DNA from 3 places in the Phytopseudomonas argentinensis genome. Region 1 is predicted to be linked to each of the others. Evidence: riboswitches for the same ligand, from Rfam matches in the RefSeq annotation. Region 1 holds a riboswitch; each other region holds the start of a gene.
What was found. Region 1 has a riboswitch for cobalamin ahead of cobG (precorrin-3B synthase). Riboswitches for the same ligand answer to the same signal wherever they lie in the genome.
Positions count from the first base shown of each region.

Region 2: it holds a riboswitch for cobalamin, as region 1 does, so the genes downstream of both, SA190iCDA_RS05985 (TonB-dependent receptor domain-containing protein) here and cobG (precorrin-3B synthase) in region 1, are expected to answer to the same signal.
Region 3: it holds a riboswitch for cobalamin, as region 1 does, so the genes downstream of both, cobO (cob(I)yrinic acid a,c-diamide adenosyltransferase) here and cobG (precorrin-3B synthase) in region 1, are expected to answer to the same signal.

Region 1 covers NZ_CP056087.1:523,453-530,790, reverse strand. Annotated here, with positions in the region: gene cobJ (precorrin-3B C(17)-methyltransferase) at 1-376, opposite strand, end outside; gene SA190iCDA_RS02455 (precorrin-2 C(20)-methyltransferase) at 414-1,166, opposite strand; gene SA190iCDA_RS02450 (precorrin-8X methylmutase) at 1,175-1,807, opposite strand; gene cobG (precorrin-3B synthase) at 1,804-3,159, opposite strand; cobalamin riboswitch at 3,255-3,526, opposite strand; gene cbiE (precorrin-6y C5,15-methyltransferase (decarboxylating) subunit CbiE) at 3,825-5,030, shown strand; gene SA190iCDA_RS02435 (cobalt-precorrin-6A reductase) at 5,027-5,770, shown strand; gene SA190iCDA_RS02430 (2Fe-2S ferredoxin) at 5,921-6,631, shown strand; partial or broken gene SA190iCDA_RS02425 (cache domain-containing protein) at 6,808-7,338, shown strand, end outside.
Region 2 covers NZ_CP056087.1:1,319,656-1,326,993, forward strand. Annotated here, with positions in the region: gene SA190iCDA_RS05975 (helical backbone metal receptor) at 1-553, shown strand, start outside; gene SA190iCDA_RS05980 (AI-2E family transporter) at 649-1,659, shown strand; gene SA190iCDA_RS05985 (TonB-dependent receptor domain-containing protein) at 1,979-3,832, opposite strand; cobalamin riboswitch at 3,936-4,154, opposite strand; gene dxs (1-deoxy-D-xylulose-5-phosphate synthase) at 4,197-6,098, opposite strand; gene ispA ((2E,6E)-farnesyl diphosphate synthase) at 6,217-7,104, opposite strand; gene SA190iCDA_RS06000 (exodeoxyribonuclease VII small subunit) at 7,101-7,338, opposite strand, start outside.
Region 3 covers NZ_CP056087.1:3,620,444-3,627,781, reverse strand. Annotated here, with positions in the region: gene SA190iCDA_RS16250 (SprT family zinc-dependent metalloprotease) at 1-297, opposite strand, end outside; gene SA190iCDA_RS16245 (DNA-J related domain-containing protein) at 380-958, opposite strand; gene ttcA (tRNA 2-thiocytidine(32) synthetase TtcA) at 1,101-1,925, shown strand; gene SA190iCDA_RS16235 (DNA-3-methyladenine glycosylase I) at 1,948-2,667, shown strand; gene SA190iCDA_RS16230 (NAD-dependent deacylase) at 2,667-3,446, shown strand; gene SA190iCDA_RS16225 (C40 family peptidase) at 3,501-4,136, shown strand; gene SA190iCDA_RS16220 (C40 family peptidase) at 4,272-4,799, shown strand; cobalamin riboswitch at 4,869-5,094, shown strand; gene cobO (cob(I)yrinic acid a,c-diamide adenosyltransferase) at 5,231-5,866, shown strand; gene SA190iCDA_RS16210 (cobyrinate a,c-diamide synthase) at 5,881-7,188, shown strand; gene bluB (5,6-dimethylbenzimidazole synthase) at 7,185-7,338, shown strand, end outside.

The DNA of each region.
Region 1 (7,338 bases):
TGGTGGTGATCGCCGCGCTGACCTCTAGCGCCGTGGCAATCTCCCGGGCCATGCGGTTGACCCCACCCAGGCCACCGAGCAGCGGCACCACCGCGCTGCCGTCTTCGGCCACCGCCAGCACGGGTGGCTCGGCGCCCTTGCTGGCGAGCAGCGACGCCAGGCTGCGGATCACGATACCGGCGGCGCACAGGGCGATGATCGGCGCGCCGCTGCGGTACAGGTTGCGCAGGGTGTCGCCGAAGTCGGCGTAGGCCTGATCGGCCTCGATCCGGCCACTCAGGCCGTGGATCACTGCCTGTGGATAAAGCGCCTGGATGCGCCGGGCGGTGGCCAGCGCGGAGGGGCCGAGGATGACGATGGCAGGGGAAAGGGTCATGGGGATTCCAGATTCAACATGCAGGAGAGGGCGCGGCTCAACCGCGCCACTTCTCGCCCGGCACCACGATCATCGAAAAATACGGCGAGGCCATCGGCTCGACTTCATCGAGCGGCACGATGCGCTGGTTGGCCATGGTCGCCCGTTCCACGTAATGGGCGCGGTCGTGCATGCCGAGGCTCTGCAGCACGCGGCGCACCTTCTCGAAGTTGCGGCCGAGCTTCATCACCACGGCGGCTTCGGCGCCCTGCAGGCGCTCGCGCAGTTCGTCCTCGGGCAGCACGCCGGAGAGTACCGACAGGCTCTGGTTGCGGTACACCAGCGGCACGCCGAGCACTGCCGCACTGCCGAGCATCGAGCAGACGCCAGGAATCACCTCGGCCTCGTAGCGCTCGGCGAGGCGGTCGTGCAGATACATGTAGGAGCCGTAGAAGAACGGGTCACCTTCGCAGATCACCGCCACGTCGCGGCCGGCATCCAGGTGGGCGGCGATCTGCGCCGCGCAGGTGTCGTAGAAGTCGCTGATCACGCCTTCGTAGGTCAGCGGCGGTTCGAGCTTTTCGGTGGTGACCGGGTAGACCAGCGGCAGGCGCTGCTGGCTTTCATCCAGATGCGCCTCGATGATACCGAAGGCATTGCCGCCCTGGCCGACGTTGGCCTTGGCCTTGGCCACGAAATAGCCGACCACCGGCGCCGCTTTCAGCAAACGCAGGGCCTTGAGGGTGATCAGCTCCGGGTCGCCCGGGCCTACGCCCAGGCCGATCAGGCGGCCTTTGCCGGGGAGGTCCATACCGTTCATCACTCGACCTCCGTCGCCAGGGCATTGATCGCCGCGGCGGCCATGGCGCTGCCCCCGCGGCGGCCCTGGACGATCACGTAGGGCACGCCATGCTCGGCATAAGTGGCAGCAAGCAGGTCCTTGGATTCGGCGGCACCGACGAAACCGACCGGGAAGCCGAGAATCAACGCCGGCTTGGGCGCACCCGCGGCGAGCATATCGAGCAGGTAGAACAGCGCCGTCGGTGCATTGCCGATCACCACCACCGAGCCTTCCAAGTGCTCGCGCCAGTGTTCCAGGGCCACCGCCGAGCGGGTGTTGCCCAACCGTTTGGCCAGTTCCGGTACGCCGGCATCGTTGAGGGTGCAGATCACCGGGTTGGCGGCCTGCAGCCGTGCACGGGTCACGCCTTCGGCGACCATGCGTGCGTCGCAGAGAATCGTCGCGCCCTTGGCCAGCGCTTCACGCCCGGCGGTACCGGCGCCCGGCGAGAAGCGCAGATCCTGCACCACATCGACCATGCCACAGGCGTGGATGACCCGCACCGCGAGCTTCTCCAGATCAGCCGGAATGCCGCTCAGGTCGGCCTCGGCACGAATGATGGCGAAGGAATTGCGATAGATCGCCTGACCATCGCGGATGTAATCGGTCATCGGGTGAAACTCCGGGTAGCGGTGAGCGAGGCCAGCAATTCGGCGGCCTCGTCAGGTGTCAGGTGGAGGCCCAGCAACTGGCCGAAGCCCGTGCCGAGGGGCTGGCGGGCGAACAGGTCGTAACGACCCTCGGCCACCGCCAGCAAGGTGAAGGGCGCGCGGTGGGCGGCGGCGCAGGAGCGGCTGCAGCCAGTGAGGTGAATGCCCGGCTGCTCGCTGCCAGCGGGTAGCCGTTCGGCCAGGCGCAGGGCATCGACCTTGGTGTCGGCCAAGCCCTTGGCGCAACCGCTGGCGCCGGTGCAGGCGATGATGCGGGCCAGCGGCGCGGCGGCATCGGTCAACAGGCCCAGCGCATGCAGGCTGTGGATAACCCCATCGGCAGCCGCCTCGGGAACATTGGGCAGCAACACGCTCTGCCAGGGCGTCAGGCGCAGGGCGCCATCGCCATGACGGCGGGCGAGATCCGCCAGGCCGGCCAGCTGTTCGGCCTCCAGCCGACCGAGCACGGTGGCGGCGCCGATATGCACGAGACCCGGCTGGCGCTGCCCCTTGATGCCGAGATGGGCATTGGCTTGCGCCGGGGGCCGGCGCCAATTGCCGGCCGGCAGCAGCGCATCCTCCAGCCGTGCCTGCAGACGCTGCAGCAGCTCGGCAGGCGAATGGATTTCCAGCAGATGGCGCATGCGTGCCTGCTCGGGCGTGGCCAGCTCCAGGAACAGATCGAGCAGGGCGATGATCAGCTTATGAGCCAGGGCTTGGGGCACCACAGCCAGCGCGGGTGCATCCTTTGCCGTGACCGGCGGGCAACCGGCCAGGCCGAAGGCATAGCCGATCCCATCTCCGAGGGTAAGGGCGCTGAGCCAGATATCGTGGGGGTGTTCGAGCATCGCCAGGCGTTCGCCGCCGTCGAGCAGCAGGGCGAACTTCGGTGACAGGGCATGCAGGCGCGGAGAGTTTTCCAGGGTGGCCAGCAGCTCGGCAGCCAGTGGCGAGCTATCCACAAGTGCCTGCGGATCGAGGCCGGCGGCCGGGCTGACCATCAGATTGCGTACGTCATCGGCACCGGGTGTGTTGGGCCCCAGGCCGGCGTCCAGCAGCTCGGTTATCAGTGCGTCTTCGCGGCCTACCCGGATACCGCGAATCTGCAGGTTGCCGCGGTTGGTGGCTTCGATCACCCCGCCGGCATGCTGCAGCGCCGCCCTGGCGACGCGCTCGGCCTGCTCGGCTTCGAGGCGACCACAGGGCAGCTTGATGCGGCAGATGCCGCCATCCTTCGCCTGCACGATACGCAGCAACCCCGGACAGGCCGAGGGGCGAACAGCAGTGGACGGAATGCGAAAAGCCTGTTTCAACGGATCACCGGGGTCGGGTCACATGGGCATCCGTTCGAGGACAGGCCAGAGAAGGGTCAGCTTCTCTCACCGGGACACCCCGTCCGGTGTGGGCACATGCGACTGAATCGGTCGGCAGGTCTCCTGGCTCGCAGGTCATGGCGCCTGGCCGGCCTTCCCGGTTTCCCAGTGGCGATTGGCGCAGGCGCTCGCTGCTACAGTTGCGGGGGCAGCCACGGCTGAAACCTGCCCAATATCTGCTGCGCGTCGGCCCTGCTGCGTTGCAGGGCGCTAGCTCGCTAGCTATTGAACAGGTTTTCTCGTGTTCCCTCTTAGGCCCGCTTTTGCTCACATGTAGCCGCTGGGCACCGACAGAGGCGCTATTATGCCCGCTTTGCCCGCCGGGATGAAAAGCCGCCTCGTCGGATGGTAGCCATGCCCTACGAATCGCGGGCCTGAGTAGGGTGGACAACGCTGTTTTTGTCCACCAGGTGCACTCGTTCAGCAGCGGACGCGAAGCGTCCTGAGCGGCATTCCCACGCAGACGTAGGGTGGACGACGCTCCATCCGTCCACCGTTCCAGCATTGCAAAGGTGGACAAGAAGAGCATTGTCCACCCTACGGAAAGCACGCTGGTTCTTTATGGCGAATGAGTACGGGTAGTTCTGATTAATGAGGAAAAACGCATGACCCCCTGGCTGACCGTCGTGGGCATTGGTGAAGACGGCTACCCCGGCCTCGGCAAGGCGGCGCGGCATGCGTTGCTGGCGGCCGAGCAGGTGGTCGGCAGCGAGCGCCAGTTGGCGCTGTTGCCCCCTTGCATCCGTGCCACGCGCCTACCCTGGCCAAAGCCGTTTTCCCTGGTGCCGGTGCTCGAGAGGCGCGGTACACTGGTGTGCTTACTGGCCAGCGGTGATCCGATGTTGTTTGGCGTGGGCGCCAGCCTGGCCCGCGAGCTGGAGCCGGGTGAGCTGCGCATTCTGCCGGCGCCGTCGTCCGCTTCCCTGGCGGCGGCGCGCCTGGGCTGGCCGCTGCAGGGCTGCACGCTGGTGTCCCTGGTTGCCAGGCCGCTGGCGGCGTTGCAGGCGCAGATCCACCCCGGCGTGCGTCTGCTGGTGCTGAGCAACGATGGCGACAGCCCGGCCGCCATCGCCGAATTGCTCCGTGAACGGGGCTTTGGCCCCAGCCGGCTGAGCGTGTTCGAGCACCTGGGTGGCGAGCGCGAGCGACGTATCGACGGGTTGGCCAACGGCTGGTTCCTGGCGCGCGCAGCGGATCTCAACCTGGTGGCCATCGAGTGCCTCGCCGGCGATGAAGCCAAGCGCCTGCCGCTGACGCCTGGCCTGCCGGACGACGCCTATCGCCACGACGGCCAACTGACCAAGCGCGACGTGCGCGCCATCACCCTGTCGCGCCTGGCGCCATCGCCCGGCGAGCTGCTCTGGGATGTCGGCGCCGGCTGCGGCTCCATCGGTATCGAGTGGATGCGCGTGCACTCCAGCTGCCGCGCCATCGCCATCGAGGGCAATGAAGGGCGCCAGGCCCATATCGCCCATAACCGTGATGCCTTAGGCGTACCGGGCCTGCAACTGGTGGCCGGGCGGGCGCCCGAGGCGCTGGGGGGATTGGCTGCGCCAGATGCGATCTTTATCGGCGGCGGCGTCACCACAGCGGGTGTGCTGGAGCGCTGCTGGCAGGCGCTCAAGCCCGGCGGCCGGCTGGTGGCCAATGCGGTGACCCTGCAGAGCGAGGCGGCGCTGATCGCCTTTCGCGGCAAGCAGGGCGGCGAGCTGACCCGTATCGAGGCGGCCCAGGCCAAACCTCTGGGCGGCTTCGATACCTGGCGCGGCGCACTGCCGATCACCCTGCTCGAGGTCCACAAGCCACGATGAGCCGCACCCTGTTGCTGGGCGGCATCGGCGAAGCGCTGGGTCTCGCCCGTCGTCTCGGCCCCGAACATATCTACAGCCTGGCCGGACTGGGCAAGGTGCCTGGGGATCTGACCTGCCAGGTGCGCGTTGGTGGCTTTGGCGGTGCCGAGGGGCTGGGCGACTTTATCCACAGGGCGGGCATCGAGCTGCTGGTCGATGCTACCCATCCATATGCCGCGCGGATCAGCCGCAACGCGGCCCGCGCCGCCGCACAGGCCGGCATTCCCTGCTGGGCGCTGCGGCGGCCGGGCTGGATGGCATCACCCGGCGATGACTGGCGTGAGGTGTTCGACTGGCCCTCGTTGATCGCCGCCCTGGCCGCCTTTCGGCGGCCGCTGTTCACCCTGGGCCGCGAGCCGCTGGAGCATCTGCACGAGATTCCCGCCCATCAGCACTGGACGGTACGTTGCCTGCAAAGCCAGCCGGCCAGCGAGCGGGCCGAGGTAATCGGAGCACGTGGGCCGTTCAGCCTCGAGGACGAGCGCGCGCTGTTCGCGCGGCTGAACTGCGACGTGCTGGTCAGCAAGAACAGCGGCAGCGCGGCCACCGAACACAAGCTGCAGGTCGCCCGCGAACGTGGCGTGCCGGTGCTGGTGTTGCAGCGGCCGGCGTTGCCCGCGGTGGATCGCGAGTTCGCCGAGCCCGAGACGCTGTGGCAGGCGTTGCTGGATATTGGCGTAACCAACTCAACCAACCCGTAGGCCCTGGTAGAGCGCAGCGAAACCCGGGAAGCCATTTCGATAGATGCGCGAATCCACAGGCCATCCTGGGTATTGCTGCGCTCAACCAGGCTACGAAGCCCCGTCCGCCGTGACACTGTTAAACTGCCGCACTTTTTGCGGAGCCCGACCATGACTGCCAAGCCTTATGCCCAGGTGCTGTTCGCCGGCCCGGACCTGCTCGACGGCTCGTTCGCCGAGCTGTTTCGTGCCCGCCTAGTCGCGCTGCGTGGCGAGCCGGCGCTGGCCGATATCGTCGATACCGGTACGGGTTATGACAGCCTCTGGCAGCGGGTGGGCGAGGGCAGCGGCACGCTGCTGGTGATCGACCTGGAGCCGCAGAGCAGCAGCCAGCATGTCGACTGGCTGCGCAGCGAGCTGGCCTGCAAGACCGATCCCCAGCGGGTATTCGTCGCCAGCCTGTTCGGTCAGCTGGATGCCGATGCAGCCGGCGCCGCCTGCGCGCTGGTCGAGCGGCCCGAGCTGCACCTGGGCTGCGTCGAGGTGCCGGCGCTGCCGGGCAGTCACGCCTGGTCGAAGATTCCCGCCCACGAGTACCGCGTGCTGCTCTGCAATGGCCCGCGCTGCACCCGGCGCGGCGCCTTGCCGCTGTGGAAAAAACTGCGCGAGCAGGTCAAGGCGGCCGGCAAACTGGAGTGCGGGGGCGGCGTGCATATCACCCGTACGCAATGCCAGTTCCCCTGCGACCAGGGCCCGACCCTGACGGTTTATCCACAGGGGCACTGGTATCGGGTGCGCAGCGAGGCGGACGTGGTGCGCCTGGTCGACGAGCAGCTGGTCGCCGGCCGTGTGGTGCCCGAGCTGCTGATGGCGCGGCCCTGAGCGGTATTGCCCGTAGCCTGGGTCGAGCGCAGCGATACCCGGGTCGCCAGGGCATCCCGAATTTTTTGCCCCGGGTCACGCCGGCGGCTAACCCGGGCTACGGCCGTTGGCATCGGCTGCTCGCCCTGCGCGCATTTCGGGCTAACATGCGGGCATCATAAGAATTCGAGTCATGCATGACCGCCCTGTTTCTGCGCTATCGCATCGTTGCCATCGTGCTGCTGGTGATCGTCGGCCTGGCCGCCAGCCTGTGGCTGGCCAGCCGCTACGCCGAGCAGCGCGCCTGGGAAGATCGCAGCAGCGAGGCCCACGGCCAGCTGCAGCTCTACGCGCAATCGATCCAGACCCTGGTCGATCGCTTCCGTTCGGTGCCGCAGCTGCTTGCGATGGACAGCGACATCCAGGCGCTACTGCACGCGCCGGATGACCCGCAGTTGCGCGACAAGCTCAATCGCCGTTTCGAGCTGCTCAACGCCGCCGCTGGCGCCAGTGTGCTGTACCTGATCGACCGCAATGGCCAGACCCTGGCGGCCAGCAACTGGAACGAGTGGAGCAGCTTCGTGGGCAACAACTACGGCTTTCGCCCTTACTTCCAGGACGCCTTGCATCGCACGTCGGGCCGTTATTTCGCGGTCGGGGTGACCACCGGGGTGCCGGGTTACTTCCTGTCCCATGCGGTGTACGACGACAGCGGCGCGGTAATTGGT
Region 2 (7,338 bases), 800 kb from region 1:
GTGGCCGGGCAGTGTCAGCGCTGCCCAGCGCGAGCAATTGCAGGCCTTCGATATTCCCATGCTGGTGCTCGAGCCCCATTCGCTGGACGAGCTGGCCAGGCAGTTCCTGCTGGTCGGCGAGCGGCTCGGTCGGCCGCAGGCGGCGCGGCGCCTGCATGATCGCTTCGTCGCAGGGCTCGAAGCGTTACGGGCGCGTTATCGACGTGACGAGCCCTTGCCGGTGTTCTATCAGGTGTGGGATGCACCGCTGTATACCGTCGGCGGCGAGCAGATCATCAGCGATGCCCTGCAGGTATGCGGGGCGCGCAACGTGTTTGCCGACCTCAGGCTGCCCGCGCCGCAGGTCAGCGTGGAGGCTGTGCTGCAGCGTGACCCGGCGTTGATCATCGCCGGGGATGCGCGCCAGTTGCAGTCTTGGCTGCGCTGGCCGCAACTCAGGGCGGTAAGGAGCGAGCAGTTGGTGGTGTTGCCTGATAAAGGCCTCGAGCGACCCAGCTTTCAAATGCTCGCTGCCACGGCCAGGCTCTGTGCGTTGCTCGCGCCGGCCAGGTGATCGCCGTCAAGGCTTGCGCTCGGGGCGTGCGATGACGCTGGTAAAGCGCGCCGCCAACTGGCAGATTGAACGCCTTCCGGTTCACTGCAGACGTTATGAAAGCCCCCGTATCCCCCTGGTTTTCCCCTGCCAGCGCCTTGATCGTTGGTGCCGCGCTCCTGCTGGTCTTTCCCCTGAAATTGCTGCCCAGCCTGCTGGCCGGCCTGCTGGTGTTCGAACTGGTCAACCGCCTGGCGCAGCCGATGCAGCGCCTGCTGGCGGGGCACATGGGCCGGGTGCTGGCGGTCGGCGTGCTCAGCGTGCTGGTGATCGCCGTGCTCGGGCTGCTCTTCGCCGGCGCCTTCTCATTGCTGATGCACGAGCTCAACAACCCGGGGCGGATGATGGGCAAGCTGCTCGGTGTGATCGACCGCGCCCGCGAGCAGTTGCCCGAAGCCTTGGTGGCCTACCTGCCGGCCAACGTCGACGATATCCGCGTCGCGCTGCACGACTGGCTGCGCGGGCACATCAGCGAGCTGCAGCTGCTTGGCAAGGGCGCCGTGCACATGTTCGTCACCGTGTTGATCGGCATGATCCTCGGCGCGGTGATCGCCCTGCAGAGCGTGCCCGAGCCGGATCAGCTCAAGCCCCTGGCCGGCGCCCTGCTGACCCGCGTGCAGCGTTTCGTCGAGGCGTTTCGCAATATCGTCTTCGCGCAGATCAAGATTTCCCTGCTCAACACCACCTTCACCGGCATCTTCCTGATGGGCGTACTGCCGCTGTTCGACGTGCACCTGCCGCTGACCAAGACGCTGATCGTGATCACCTTCGTGGCCGGCCTGCTGCCGGTGGTCGGCAACCTGATCTCCAACACCGCGATCTTCGTGGTCGGCCTGTCGCTGTCGATCTGGGTGGCGCTGGGCGCACTGGCCTACCTGATCGTTATCCACAAGGTCGAATACTTCCTCAACGCGCGCATCGTCGGCGGGCAGATCAAGGCGCGGGCCTGGGAGCTGCTCTTGGTGATGCTGGTGTTCGAGGCCGCCTTCGGCATCGCCGGGCTGGTGGCGGCGCCGGTCTACTACGCCTATGTGAAGAGCGAACTCAAGGCCCAGGGCTGGGTGTGATCATGTCGGCTGGATCGCCCCCGCAGCGTTTAAACGGATCGGGGAGATCCATCGACCGGGTAGGTGCCGCTTGCGGGCCATTTCCTGACTCAGGCCTCTTCATGCTCTCTCGACGAGGCGCCACGAGCAGTGATGACAGAAAGGCAGAAGCGAATATTGAGCTTCAAGCCGCAAGCCTCAAGCGGCAAGAAGAAGCTAGAGCACTGCGGGCTGCTTTGAACTTGTAGCTTGCAGCTTGCAGCTGCTTCCGCCACTTCGCCGCCAATCCACAGGAATACGGATTCGGGGTTTCCGAATGAACAAGGTCGTGACCGGGCTCTCAGAACGCCGGGGTCCAGGTCAGTGACAGCAGGGCAGTACGGCCTTCTTCCCGGTATTCCCGGTAATTCGTCACGGGCCAGCTTCCATCGCCGTACTGGGCGCGGCTGTAACCCTTGTCCAGCACGTTATCCACTTTCAGCCCCAGCGCCAGCTCCGCTGTCGCCTGCCAGTTGCCGCGCAGGCCAAGCAGCCCGTGGCCGGCGATCTCGCGCTGATTGTCGACGTCGTCGTAGGTACGGCTGACCGCCTGCCAGGTGGCGCCGAATGACCAGTCGCCGAACTGGCGATCCACATCCAGGCTCAGGGTGCGCTTGGCGCGGCGATTCAATTGCCTGCCGGTGCTGCGGTCGCGCGGATCGATCAGGCTCAGGCCAAGGGCGGCCTGCCAGCCCAGCAGTTCCTGCTGCAGGCTGCCTTCGAAGCCGTTGATACGCGCCTTGTCGAGGTTCTCGGCGGGCCAGCCGTTGATCGCATCACGCAGGTCGGTGCGGTACACCGAGGCCTGCAGCGCCGTGCGCTCGGCCACTTGGCTGCGCCACTGCAACTCGTAGGATTTCGAGGTCTCCGGCTGCAGGTCCGGGTTGCCGCCGCCTGGCCAGTAGAGGTCGTTGAAGGTCGGCGCGCGGAAGCCCTCGGCGTAGGAGAAGATCAGCTCGTTGCGCGCATCGAGCTGGTAACCCAGGGCCGCGCTGAACGTGTTGGCGCTGCCGAACTGCTGGTTCTTCTCGTGGCGCAGGCCCAGCTCGGTACTGAAGCGCTCGCCGCGGTAACGGTGCTGCGTCAGCAGGGCGTGGTTCCAGCGGCTGTCCTCGGCGTAGGCGGTATCGCTGTTGAGCTGTTCCTGGTAGCCATCGGCGCCGAGCAGCAGGCTGTGGCCGTCGCCCAGGTCGAGGGTGTTGAGCCAGGCCAGGCTGTTGCGGTAGGTGTTGAAGGGGCTGCTGGCGGGCACGTCATCGAAGCGCTCGACGGAGCGGTTCTCGCTGTGGCCGACTTCCAGGCGGCTTTTCCAGTCAGGCAGCAGCTGGGCGTCGAGGAACCCGGAGTAACTGGTCAGTTGATAGTCGGCGTACGGGTAGGCACCTTCCCAGCCACCGTCGTATTCGCTCTCGCCGCGCTGGTCGAGCACGCTGAAGCCGGCTGCCAGCGCTTCGCTGAAACGGTGACTGAGGGTGGCGCTGAAGGCGTTGATGCGGTAGGCGTCGCGATCGCTGTCCGGCGCCACGCGGGCATGGGTGCGATTGATGCCGCGGGTGTCGTCGGCGCTCAGGCCGAGGTTGAAACGAGTGTCGGCATCGCCACCGGACAGGCCCAGGCTGCGTTCCCAGCTGTGGTTCGACCCATAGCCGACGCGCAGGCGCGGGTTGAGCCCTTCGCCCGTAGCCCGACGGGTGAAAATCTGCACCACGCCGCCAATCGCATCGGCACCATGGATGGCCGAGCGTGAGCCGCGCAGCACTTCGACACGTTCGATCTGCTCGACATTCAGGTATTCCAGCGGCGCGCCACCAGCAGATGCCGAGCCGATGCGCTGACCGTCGACCAGCACCAGGCTCTGTGCGGTCTTGGTGCCGCGAATGTACAGGCCGCTGGTGCTGCCGCGGCCACCGGCGCGGGTGACCTGCACCCCTGGCACCCGGCTCAGCAGGTCGAGCACGCTGCCGGGCTGCAGGCGCTCGATGTCGGCGCGGGTGAATACCGTGGTGGGGGTGCTGCTCCGTTCGCGCGGCTGCACGTCACGGTTGCCCGTCACCACGGTCTCCGAGAGCTTCAGTGCATCCTCGTAGTTCGTCGGGGAGGCTAGTGCCAGGCCGGGGGCCAGCGACGTCGCCAGAAGCAGGCGGGATAATTTCATTCTGTGAATTCCTCAAAGGTCGGCAGACGTTCGAGGAGGGCAGGAGCAAGCCCAGCCGGGGCAATGAGCCCATGCAGCGCTTGACGGTGGTGCCCTCCGCAACACACGTCTCGTCCTGCAAGGGCGGTATCCGGGCTTTCGACCTGCAACCGCTGGCCTTCCCGGTAGACCCAGTGGCGGTTGAGCGGTTGTGCAATCGGCTGATTGCGGTCGATTACCGTTGCGGGGGCAGCGTCGGCTTGGCGCGCGGAGCGAGCGCACCGACTTCCCGTTTAACGCGCGGCGTGGCAGCGCCGCGCGCACCTGGCAGGAGGTGAACGAGGCGTACCTTAGAAGGTGACTGCATGAAACACAAGCAAGTCGGTCAGGCTTTGCTTGAGCCTTTTTCAAGACGCTGACGCACGGCCGCTTCGATGCCCGCTTCGTCCAGGCCACATTCGGCGAGCATCTGGTCGGGGCGGGCGTGCTCCACATAGCTGTCGGGCAGGCCCAGGTGCAGCATTGGCTTGAGGGTGCCCTGGGCGGCAAGGAATTCGCTGACCGCGCTGCCGGCCCCGCCCATCACGCTGTTTTCCTCGATGGTCACCAGCAGCTCGTGGCCTGCAGCCAGTTCGCTGACCAGCGCTTCGTCGAGGGGTTTGACGAAGCGCATGTCGACCACCGTGGCGTCCAGGGTTTCGCCGACGCGCAGGGCCTCATTCAGCTGCACGCCGAACACCAGCAGGGCGACACCCTTGCCCTGGCGGCGCACCACGCCCTTGCCGATCGGCAGTGGCGTCAGCTCACGGTCGATGGTTGCGTTCGGGCCGCTGCCGCGCGGGTAGCGCACTGCCGCCGGGCCAGTGAACTGGTAGCCGGTGGTGAGCATGTGGTGCAGCTCGTTTTCATCGCTCGGCGTCATGATCAGCATGCCGGGGATGCAGCGCAGGTAGGAGAGGTCGAAGCTGCCCGCGTGGGTCGGGCCGTCTTCGCCGACCAGGCCGGCGCGGTCGATGGCGAACAGCACGTCGAGGTTCTGCACAGCGACGTCGTGGATCAGCTGATCGTAGGCGCGCTGCAGGAAGGTCGAGTAGATCGCCACCACCGGCTTGGCGCCTTCGCAGGCCATGCCGGCGGCCAGCGTCACCGCATGCTGCTCGGCGATGGCCACGTCGAAGTAGCGATCCGGGTGACGCTCGCTGAACGCCACCAGGTCGGAGCCTTCCTTCATGGCCGGGGTGACCGCCATCAGGCGTTCGTCATGGGCGGCCATCTCGCACAGCCATTGGCCGAACACGCTGGAGTATTTCGGGCCGGACGGCTTCTTCACCTCGGCCGGCGCGTTGATCGGCTCCAGCTTGGTGATGGCGTGGTAGACGATCGGATCGACCTCGGCCGGCGCGAAGCCCTTGCCCTTCTTGGTGACCACATGGAGGAACTGCAGGCCCTCCAGGTCGCGCATGTTGCGCAGGGTGGCCAGCAGGGTCGGCAAGTCGTGGCCGTCGATGGGGCCGATGTAGTTCCAGCCCAGCTCTTCGAACAGGGTGCCGGAGACCAGCATGCCCTTGGCGTGCTCTTCGGTCTTGCGGGCGATTTCCCAGGCGCCGGGCAGCTTGGACAGCACTTTCTTGCTGCCTTCGCGCACGTTGGCGTAGGTGCGGCTGGAGAGGATCTTGGCCAGGTAGTTGGACAGGCCGCCGACGTTCTTGGAGATCGACATGTCGTTGTCGTTGAGCACCACCAGCATGTTGGCCTTCACGTCGGCAGCGTGGTTGAGCGCTTCGAAGGCCATGCCGGCGGTCAGCGCGCCGTCGCCGATCACCGCCACCGACTTGCGCTTGCTGCCCTGGCGCTGGGCGGCGATGGCCATGCCCAGTGCGGCGCTGATCGAGGTGCTGGAATGGCCAACGCCAAAGGTGTCGTATTCGCTCTCCGAGCGACGCGGGAAGGCGGCGATGCCGTCTTTCTGGCGCAGACTGCCCATGCGCTCGCGGCGGCCGGTAAGAATCTTGTGGGGGTAGGCCTGATGGCCGACGTCCCACACCAGGCGGTCGTCTGGCGTATCGAAGACGTAGTGCAGGGCGACGGTCAGTTCGATCACCCCGAGGCCGGCGCCAAAATGCCCGCCGGTCTGGCCGACCGTGTAGAGCAGGTACTGGCGCAGTTCATCCGCCAGGGTTTCCAGCTCGGCCTCGCCAAGGCGGCGCAACTCATCCGGCGTATTGGCACGGTCGAGCAGCGGCGTCAGCGGGCGTTCGCGGGGAATCTCGTGGAAAGTCGTCGGCATCAGGTGAGTCGTTATAGGAATTCGAAAATAGTGGGGCAGTCTACCTGATGCGATGACCCTAGCCCAAGGGAGGGCTTGGGCGTGTTTGCCGCAGCAGCGATGTCAGATAGACAGCGGTTCAGTTGCGCCGTTCGACGATATAACGCGCCAGCTCGCGCAGCGGCTCGGCGGCCTCGCCGAACGGCCGCAGGGCGTGCAACGCCTGGTCGCGCAGCTCCAGGGCATAGGCCTTGGCCGCGTCCATGCCGAGCAGGGCGGGGTAGGTCGGCTTGTCGTTCGCCTGGTCCTTGCCCTGGGTCTTGCCCAGGGTCGCGGTATCGCTTTCCACGTCGAGGATGTCGTCCTGCACCTGGAAGGCCAGGCCGACGGCGCGGGCGTAGGTGCTCAGCGCTGCCAGGCTGTACGTGTCGGCGCGGCCGCTGGCCAGGGCACCGAGGCGCACGCTGGCTTCGATCAGCGCACCGGTCTTGTGCCGATGCATGGTTTCCAGTGCCGGTTGCTGCAATTGCTGGCCCACCGAGCCGAGGTCGATGGCCTGGCCACCGACCATGCCGGCCGGGCCTGCCGCATCGGCCAGGGCCTGGAACATGCTCAGGCGAATCTCGGCGCTCTGCGGGTTGTGCGCTGTGCTGGCAAGCACGGCGAAGGCCAGGCTCTGCAGGCCATCGCCGGCAAGAATCGCGGTGGCTTCGTCGAAGGCCTTGTGGGTGGTCGGCTGACCGCGACGCAGGTCGTCGTCGTCCATGGCCGGCAGGTCGTCGTGCACCAGGGAATAGGCATGGATCAGTTCCACCGCGCAGGCCGCGCCATCGGCCTGCTGCGCGCTGCCGCCGAGGGCTTCGCAGGCGGCATAGGCAAGCAGCGGGCGCACCCGCTTGCCACCGTTGAACACGCTGTAGCGCATGGCCGCATACAGGCGCTCGAGCTCGGCGCGTGGTGCCGCGAACAGCGGCTCAAGGGCCGCGTCGACCTGTTTCTGGCAGCGCGCCTGGTAGGCGGCGATCATAGCGGCTCGTCCGTTTCGAAGGGCGCCGCTTCCAGGGCGCCGTCGCGCTCCAGGAGGATCTGTACCTTCTGCTCGGCCTGGGTCAGGGCGGCCTGGCATTCGCGGGTCAGGCCGATGCCTTGCTCGAAGGCGCTCAGTGACTCTTCCAGCGACAGCTCGCCGTTTTCCAGGCGCTCGACCAGGGTTTGCAGCTCGGTGAGGGATTGCTCGAAATCGAGCGCGGCTTTCTTGCGG
Region 3 (7,338 bases), 2.0 Mb from region 1:
ATAGACGCCGCGCATGATCAGCTGCCATTCCTCGCCGTGGGGTTGAATGTTCAGGCCGAACAGCTGGTGGGCGATCAGGTGGGCCACCTCGTGGGCCACGGTCTGGCGCAGGAAATCTTCCTGGTTGTCGCGATACAGCTGCGGATTGAAGCGCAGCTTGTTTTCGGTGAGGTGCGCCACGCCAGCCTTTTGCCCGCGCAGCTTGAAACTCACCTGCGGGCGGGTGAAGCGCCGCTTGAAGAAGGTTTCCGCCTGCTGGTAACAGGCTTCGACGCGGGCGTGGATCTGATCGGGCATGACGGCTTCGGGGGCGGGTAACTGCCGCCGATTATGTCGCAAATCCTCGCCCGCTGCAGGGCTTTGAGCCGAGTGGTAGGGCTCAGCGGTAGTAGCGCTGCAGGGTTTCCATGGCGCTGTTGATGCGCTGCAGGCGCTGGGTGCAGCCGCCGCGATCCGGGTGATGAAGGCTGACCAGCTGTCGGTAGCGCTGACGGATGATCGTCAGGTCGAGTTCGCCAGCCTGTGCGTCCAGCTCCAGCGTGGCCAGCGCCTGTTGCCGGTCTTCGCCGCCCTGCAGGCGCACCCAGAAGGCGCCAAGCATCTGTTCGACATCCTCGGCGCCGGTGTCACGCAAATGATCGAGATCCAGGTAGTAGTCGCGCAGTGGCTCCGGTTCGCTCAGGCCGCCTTGCCCAGCCTGGTAAGGCAGCAGGCGGATGCACAGCGGGCTGATCTGCAGCGACGCCCGGCCCTCGGCATGCAGTTGATCGCGTAGCCGGTACAGCGTATGAAACAGCAGGAAGTGGCTGCGAAACAGCTCCAGAGTGTCGTCCGGCAGGCGCTCGTCACGGCCCTGCCAGCGGTTCAGGCGCAACAGCAGTTCGTACTCGGTGAGCCCGGCGGGCGAGGCTTCCAGCAGGTCGAGCAGCTTGCAGTCGGGTAAGGTTTCCTGGTTCATCGGCTTTCCTTGATCGATGAGAGGGCGCGTTGCTGGCGGGTTTCGCCGGCGCGCCGACAGTTAGCCGTTTTGTGGCTGGGGTGCGCCTCGTTTTCTGGGTAAAATGCGCGGCTTCAGTACTTATAGCGGATTCTTGCGCGCCATGGGCACCCTCTCGGTCAATCAGAACAAGCTGCAAAAACGCCTGCGTCGGCAGGCCGGCGAAGCCATCGCCGATTTCAACATGATCGAGGAGGGCGACAAGGTCATGGTCTGCCTGTCCGGTGGCAAGGACAGCTACACCATGCTCGACATCCTGCTGTACCTGCAGAAGGTCGCGCCGATCAACTTCGAGATCGTCGCGGTCAACATGGACCAGAAGCAGCCGGGCTTTCCCGAACATGTGCTGCCGGCCTACCTGGAGTCCATCGGGGTGGCGTACCACATCGTCGAAAAGGACACCTATTCGGTGGTCAAGGAAAAGATCCCGGAAGGCAAGACCACCTGCTCGCTGTGCTCGCGCCTGCGCCGCGGCACCCTGTACACCTTCGCCGACGAGATCGGCGCGACCAAGATGGCCCTCGGTCACCACCGCGACGACATCCTGGAGACCTTCTTTCTCAACATGTTCTACGGCGGCACCCTCAAGGCCATGCCGCCCAAGCTGCGCGCCGACGACGGGCGCAACGTGGTGATTCGCCCGCTGGCCTACTGCAGCGAGGCGGATATCGAAGCCTACAGCACGCTCAAGGAATTCCCGATCATCCCCTGCAACCTGTGCGGCTCCCAGGAAAACCTGCAGCGCCAGGTGGTCAAGGACATGCTGCAGGAGTGGGAGCGCAAGTCGCCGGGCCGTACCGAGATCATGTTCCGCGCCCTGCAGAACGTGGTGCCCTCGCAACTGGCGGATCGCAACCTGTTCGATTTCACCAGCCTGAAGATCGACGAGCAGGCTACACCACGCTTTCTCAACGTGATGAACCTGTAATCTCGAGGGCTGACCACAAGCGATGCACGATTATCGATGGCTGCATGAGTACTGCGTGAACCGCTTCGGCTCGGTCGAGGCGCTCGAGGCGCGGCTGCCGCAGCCGGTTTCGGACAAGAAGCTGCGCGCGCTGGGTAACGATCGCTACCTGTCGATCATGAGCCTGCGCATCTTCAGGGCCGGCCTCAAGCACAGCCTGGTCGACGCCAAGTGGCCGGCCTTCGAGGAAGTGTTCTTCGGCTTCGACCCGGAAAAGGTCGTGCTGATGGGGGGCGAGCGCCTGGAACGACTGATGCAGGATGCCCGGCTGATTCGCCACCTGGGCAAGCTCAAGAGCGTGCCGCGCAATGCGCAGTTCATCCTCGATGTCGAGCACGGTGCGCTCACCGGCCCGGCGGCTGCGGGGAAGGCCGCTGCGCCCAAACCCGGCTTCGCCTTTGGTGCGCTGATCGCCGAGTGGCCGGTGACCGATATCGTCGGCCTCTGGCACTGGCTGGCCAAGCAGGGCACCCAGCTCGGCGGGCTTTCCGCGCCGCGCTTTCTGCGCATGGTCGGCAAGGACACCTTTATTCCCAGCGACGACATGGTCGCCGCCCTCAAGGCGCAGAAGATCGTCGACAAGGTACCCAGCAGCCAGCGCGACCGCGCAGCGGTTCAGGCAGCATTCAATCAGTGGCATTGGGAAAGTGGTCGGCCCCTGTGCCAGCTTTCGGTGATGCTGGCCCATACGGTCAACCATTGATGCGGCCGCAACTGCAGCGCCTGGCGTCGGCGTTCATCGACGCGCAGCGCATCCTGATCATCACCGGGGCGGGAATTTCCGCCGACTCCGGCTTGCCCACCTACCGCGGCATCGGCGGCCTGTACAACGACCATACCGATGATGGCGTGCCGATCGAGGTGGCCATGTCCGGCGAGATGCTGCGCCGTGATCCGGCGCTGTGCTGGAAATACCTGGCGCAGCTTGGCAGCGCCTGCCTGGGCGCCGGGCCGAACGCCGGCCACCAGGCGATAGCCGAACTGCAGGCCATCAAGCCCGAATGCTGGGTGCTGACCCAGAATATCGATGGGTACCACCGCCTGGCCGGCAGCCCCATGGACCGGCTGATAGAGATTCACGGAGAATTGGCGCCGCTTTATTGCCAGCGATGCGGACAAACCGACGAGCGGTTGGCCGAGCATCTGCAGCGGCCGCTACCACCGCTGTGCGCGGCTTGCGATGGCGTGCTGCGCCCACCGGTGACGTTGTTCGGGGAGCTGTTGCCGTCCGTAGCCCTGGAGCGTCTACGACGGCAGTTGGCGAAGGGTTTCGACCTGGTGATCAGTGCCGGCACCAGCGCCAGCTTTCCTTATATAGCCGAGCCGCTGCTGCAGGCGCGCCGGTCGGGAGGCGTGACGGTGGAGGTCAATTTGTCGCACACCCGGGTCAGTGACCGGGTTGACTTGCGGCTGGAAGAACGGGCCTTAGATGTTTTCCCGGAACTACTGAGTCACATCGCTGCTCATAATATTTGCAAATGAGCCCGTTCGCGGGCATAGTCGCGGCTGTTCATTTTTCATGCCACGGTCGTGCCCATGCGCAAACGCTTCGCACCCCTCGTGCCTCTCGCACTCACATTGGTTCTCGCCGCCTGCGCTAACCACACCTCGCAACCCCAGATCGATACGCCTCAGGCCCAGGCTTCATTGCCTGCCAGGCCGGTGGTCGCTGCGCCTGTCGTGGAGCTCAAGGATGCCGGCGAAAACGACGCTGTCGTCGATTTCGCCAATCATGCCCCTTACGCCTTGCCGCAACTGGCGGACAGCGTGCTGGAAAAGGGTATTTCCCTGATCGGCACGCGCTACCGCTTCGGTGGTACCTCGGTGAAAACCGGTTTCGATTGCAGCGGCTTCATCGGCTACCTGTTCCGCGAGGAGCTGGGGATGGAACTGCCGCGCTCGACTCGCGACATGATCAACATCGATGCCCCGCTGGTCGATCGCAAGGCCCTGAAACCCGGCGATCTGGTGTTCTTCAGCACGGCCGGTCGCGGCCGCGTCAGCCACGCCGGCATCTACCTGGGTGACGATCAATTCATCCATTCCTCCAGCCGTCGCAGCGGCGGCGTGCGTATCGACAGCCTGGACGATGGCTATTGGAAGCGCACCTTCATTGAAGCCAAGCGCGTTCTGGCATTGGCGCCGACCGAGCATTTGGCCTCTCAACACTGATGGGGAGTTGCCCGGTCAGCATGCTCGGGTAACAATTCGAATGTTTTCAAGCGACTGCAGTGTAAAGCTAAAGCTTGCACTGCAGTTGTGAACACGGCAGAGTAGGGCGCATTCAGGCTCCAGGATCGTCCGTCCATGACTGCCACCGTCCGTATCGCCTTCCTTCTGCTCGCCGCACTGCTCGGTGCCTGCTCCAGCCGAGTGCCCGCACCTGCCCCGCAACCCGTCGTGGTCATGCCTGCACCCGGTGGTTATCAGGGGGGCGCGGACGATGTGCTGTTCCGCGCACTGGGTCTGGTGGGTACCCCCTATCGTTACGGCGGCAATACGCCGGACAGCGGTTTCGACTGCAGTGGGCTGATCGGCTACGTGTACCGTGACGCCGCCGGCATCAGGCTGCCGCGCTCGACGCGCGAGCTGATCAGCATGCGCGCGCCGACCATTGGCCGGGATTCCCTGCGCAGTGGCGATCTGGTGTTCTTCGCCACCAACGGTGGACGGCAGGTCAGCCATGCCGGCATCTACGTCGGCGAAGGGCGCTTCGTGCATGCGCCATCCTCAGGTGGCACGGTGCGCCTGGACAGCCTTGGCAACAGCTACTGGCAGCGCACCTATATCGAAGCCAAGCGCGTCTTTCCGGTGGAACTGGCCAGCCATCCCTGAGCATGCCGTCGCGCGAGGCCGTGCGACATCACCGACTCTGCGATTGACGCTTACGCCGTCAGTCCTTACCCTTTGCGACCTGCTTCAGGTGCCCCTGGTCGCGGCCAGGGGTGAAACTGGGAAGTCGGTGCGCTGCCGCCAAGCGAGCAATGCCGACGCTGCCCCCGCAACGGTAAACGAGTCCAACCACGCTTCTGGCCACTGTATCGCTGATACGGGAAGGCGCGTTGGTCGCTGTGTCCCAGGGGACTCGCGCTCGCAAGCCCGGAGACCGGCCTGTCGCTTTTTCCTTAGGTTGCGCGGTGGGCGCGGCCGGTGCGCGGCCCCAGGGCCAGCCCCTGCCTGCTCCTGCGTGATCGTTTTTATCGTCAGGCATCAATGCATGCCTGAGCGTTTCAGCTGCGCAGGCGTGCTGGCACCGAGGAGATCCCATGAGCGAGTCGACCCCACCCCCCAGTCGCGAATCGGCCGAACGCGATGCGCGCCACAACGCCCGTATGGCGCGCAAGAAGGCGCTGATGGACGACAGGATCGCCCAGGCCCAGGACGAATACGGTTTGCTGCTGGTGCACAGCGGCAACGGCAAGGGCAAGAGCAGCTCGGCCTTCGGCATGGTTGCCCGAGCGCTGGGCCATGGCCTCAAGGTGGGCGTGGTGCAGTTCATCAAGGGCGGCATGGCCACCGGCGAGGAGCAGTTTTTCCGCCGTTTCCCCGATGAAGTCAGCTACCACGTGATGGGCGAGGGTTACACCTGGGATACCCAGGATCGCCAGCGCGACATCGAGAAGGCCCGCCAGGCCTGGGATGTCGCCAGGCAATTGCTGGGCGATCCGCGGATCGCCCTGGTGGTGCTCGATGAGCTGAATATCGCCCTCAAGCACGGTTATCTGGACCTGGATCTGGTGCTGCGCGATATCGAGTCGCGCCCGGAACTGCAGCACGTGGTGGTGACCGGCCGCGGCGCGCCGCCGGCGTTGCTCGAGGCCGCCGACACGGTGACCGAGATGACCCTGGTCAAGCATGCCTTCAAGGCCGGGGTGAAGGCGCAGAAGGGCGTGGAATTTTGAATACGCAGCAAGCGCTGTCCGTCGAGCCGGGGACGCCACGGCGCTGCCCGACCCTGGTGATTGCCGCGCCGGCTTCGGGGCAGGGCAAGACCACCGTCACCGCCGCCCTGGCGCGCCTGCATACCCGGCAGGGCAAGCGGGTGCGGGTATTCAAGTGCGGGCCGGATTTTCTCGACCCGATGATCCTCTCCCGTGCCAGCGGCAACCCGGTCTATCAGCTCGACCTGTGGATGGTCGGCGAGGCCGAGAGCCGGCGGCTGCTCTGGGAAGCGGCGGGCGAGGCCGATCTGATTCTCATCGAAGGCGTGATGGGGTTGTTCGACGGCTCGCCGTCGGCAGCTGACCTGGCGCGTCGTTTCGGCGTGCCGGTGCTTGGGGTGATCGACGGTTCGGCCATGGCCCAGACCTTCGGCGCCCTGGCCGTTGGCCTGGCCAGCTACCAGCCGGACCTGCCGTTCTCCGGCGTGCTCGGCAACCGGGTCAATCCAGGTCGCCATAACGACCTGATCCGTGACAGCCTGCCGGCCTCGATCCGCTGGTACGGCTCGTTGCCGCGCAGTGCCGCCATCGAGCTGCCAAGCCGGCACCTTGGTCTGGTACAGGCCGCCGAGCTGGCCGACCTGGATGTGCGCCTGGATGCCGCGGCCGATGCCCTCGAGCAGACCGCCACCCTGACCATGCCGCCGCCCGTGACCTTCGCGGCGCCCGCGCTGGCGCCACTGGAACCGCTGCTGGAAGGCGTGCGTATCGGCGTGGCGCACGATGCGTCCTTCGCCTTTATCTACCAGGCCAATCTCGATCTGCTTGAGCGCATGGGGGCGACCCTGGTGTCTTTCAGCCCGCTGGGCGACGAAGCGCTACCCGAGGTGGACAGCCTCTATCTGCCCGGCGGCTACCCGGAACTACATCTGCAGGCACTGAGTGGCAATCGACCGATGATCGACGCCATCAGGGCGCACCAGCAGGCCGGCAAGCCGCTGCTCGCCGAGTGCGGCGGCATGCTGTACCTGCTCGAATCGCTGAGCGATGTCGCCGGCGAGCGCGCCGAACTGGCCGGCCTGGTGCCTGGCCACGGGCAGATGCAGAAGCGCCTGGTCGCCCTGGCGTTGCAGCGCGTGGCACTGCCCGAGGGCGAACTGCGCGGGCACAGCTACCACCATTCGCGCCTGGAGTCCGGGTTGCAGCCACTGGTCCTTGGCGACTGTCCGAATGACAAGCCGGTCAGCGAGGCGGTATTTCGGATCGGGCGCCTGACCGCCTCTTATATCCACTTCTATCTGCCGTCGAACCCGACGGCCGCCGCGGCGTTGCTGCGGCCATGAGCGAGCACGCCTTCAGCGCCGAAGAGCGCGCCGCCATCTACCGCGCCATCGCCGAGCGCCGCGACATGCGCCATTTCAGCGGCGGCGAGGTGGCGCCCGAGCTACTCGCCCGCTTGCTCGAAGCCGCGCACCAGGCGCCCAGCGTCGGGC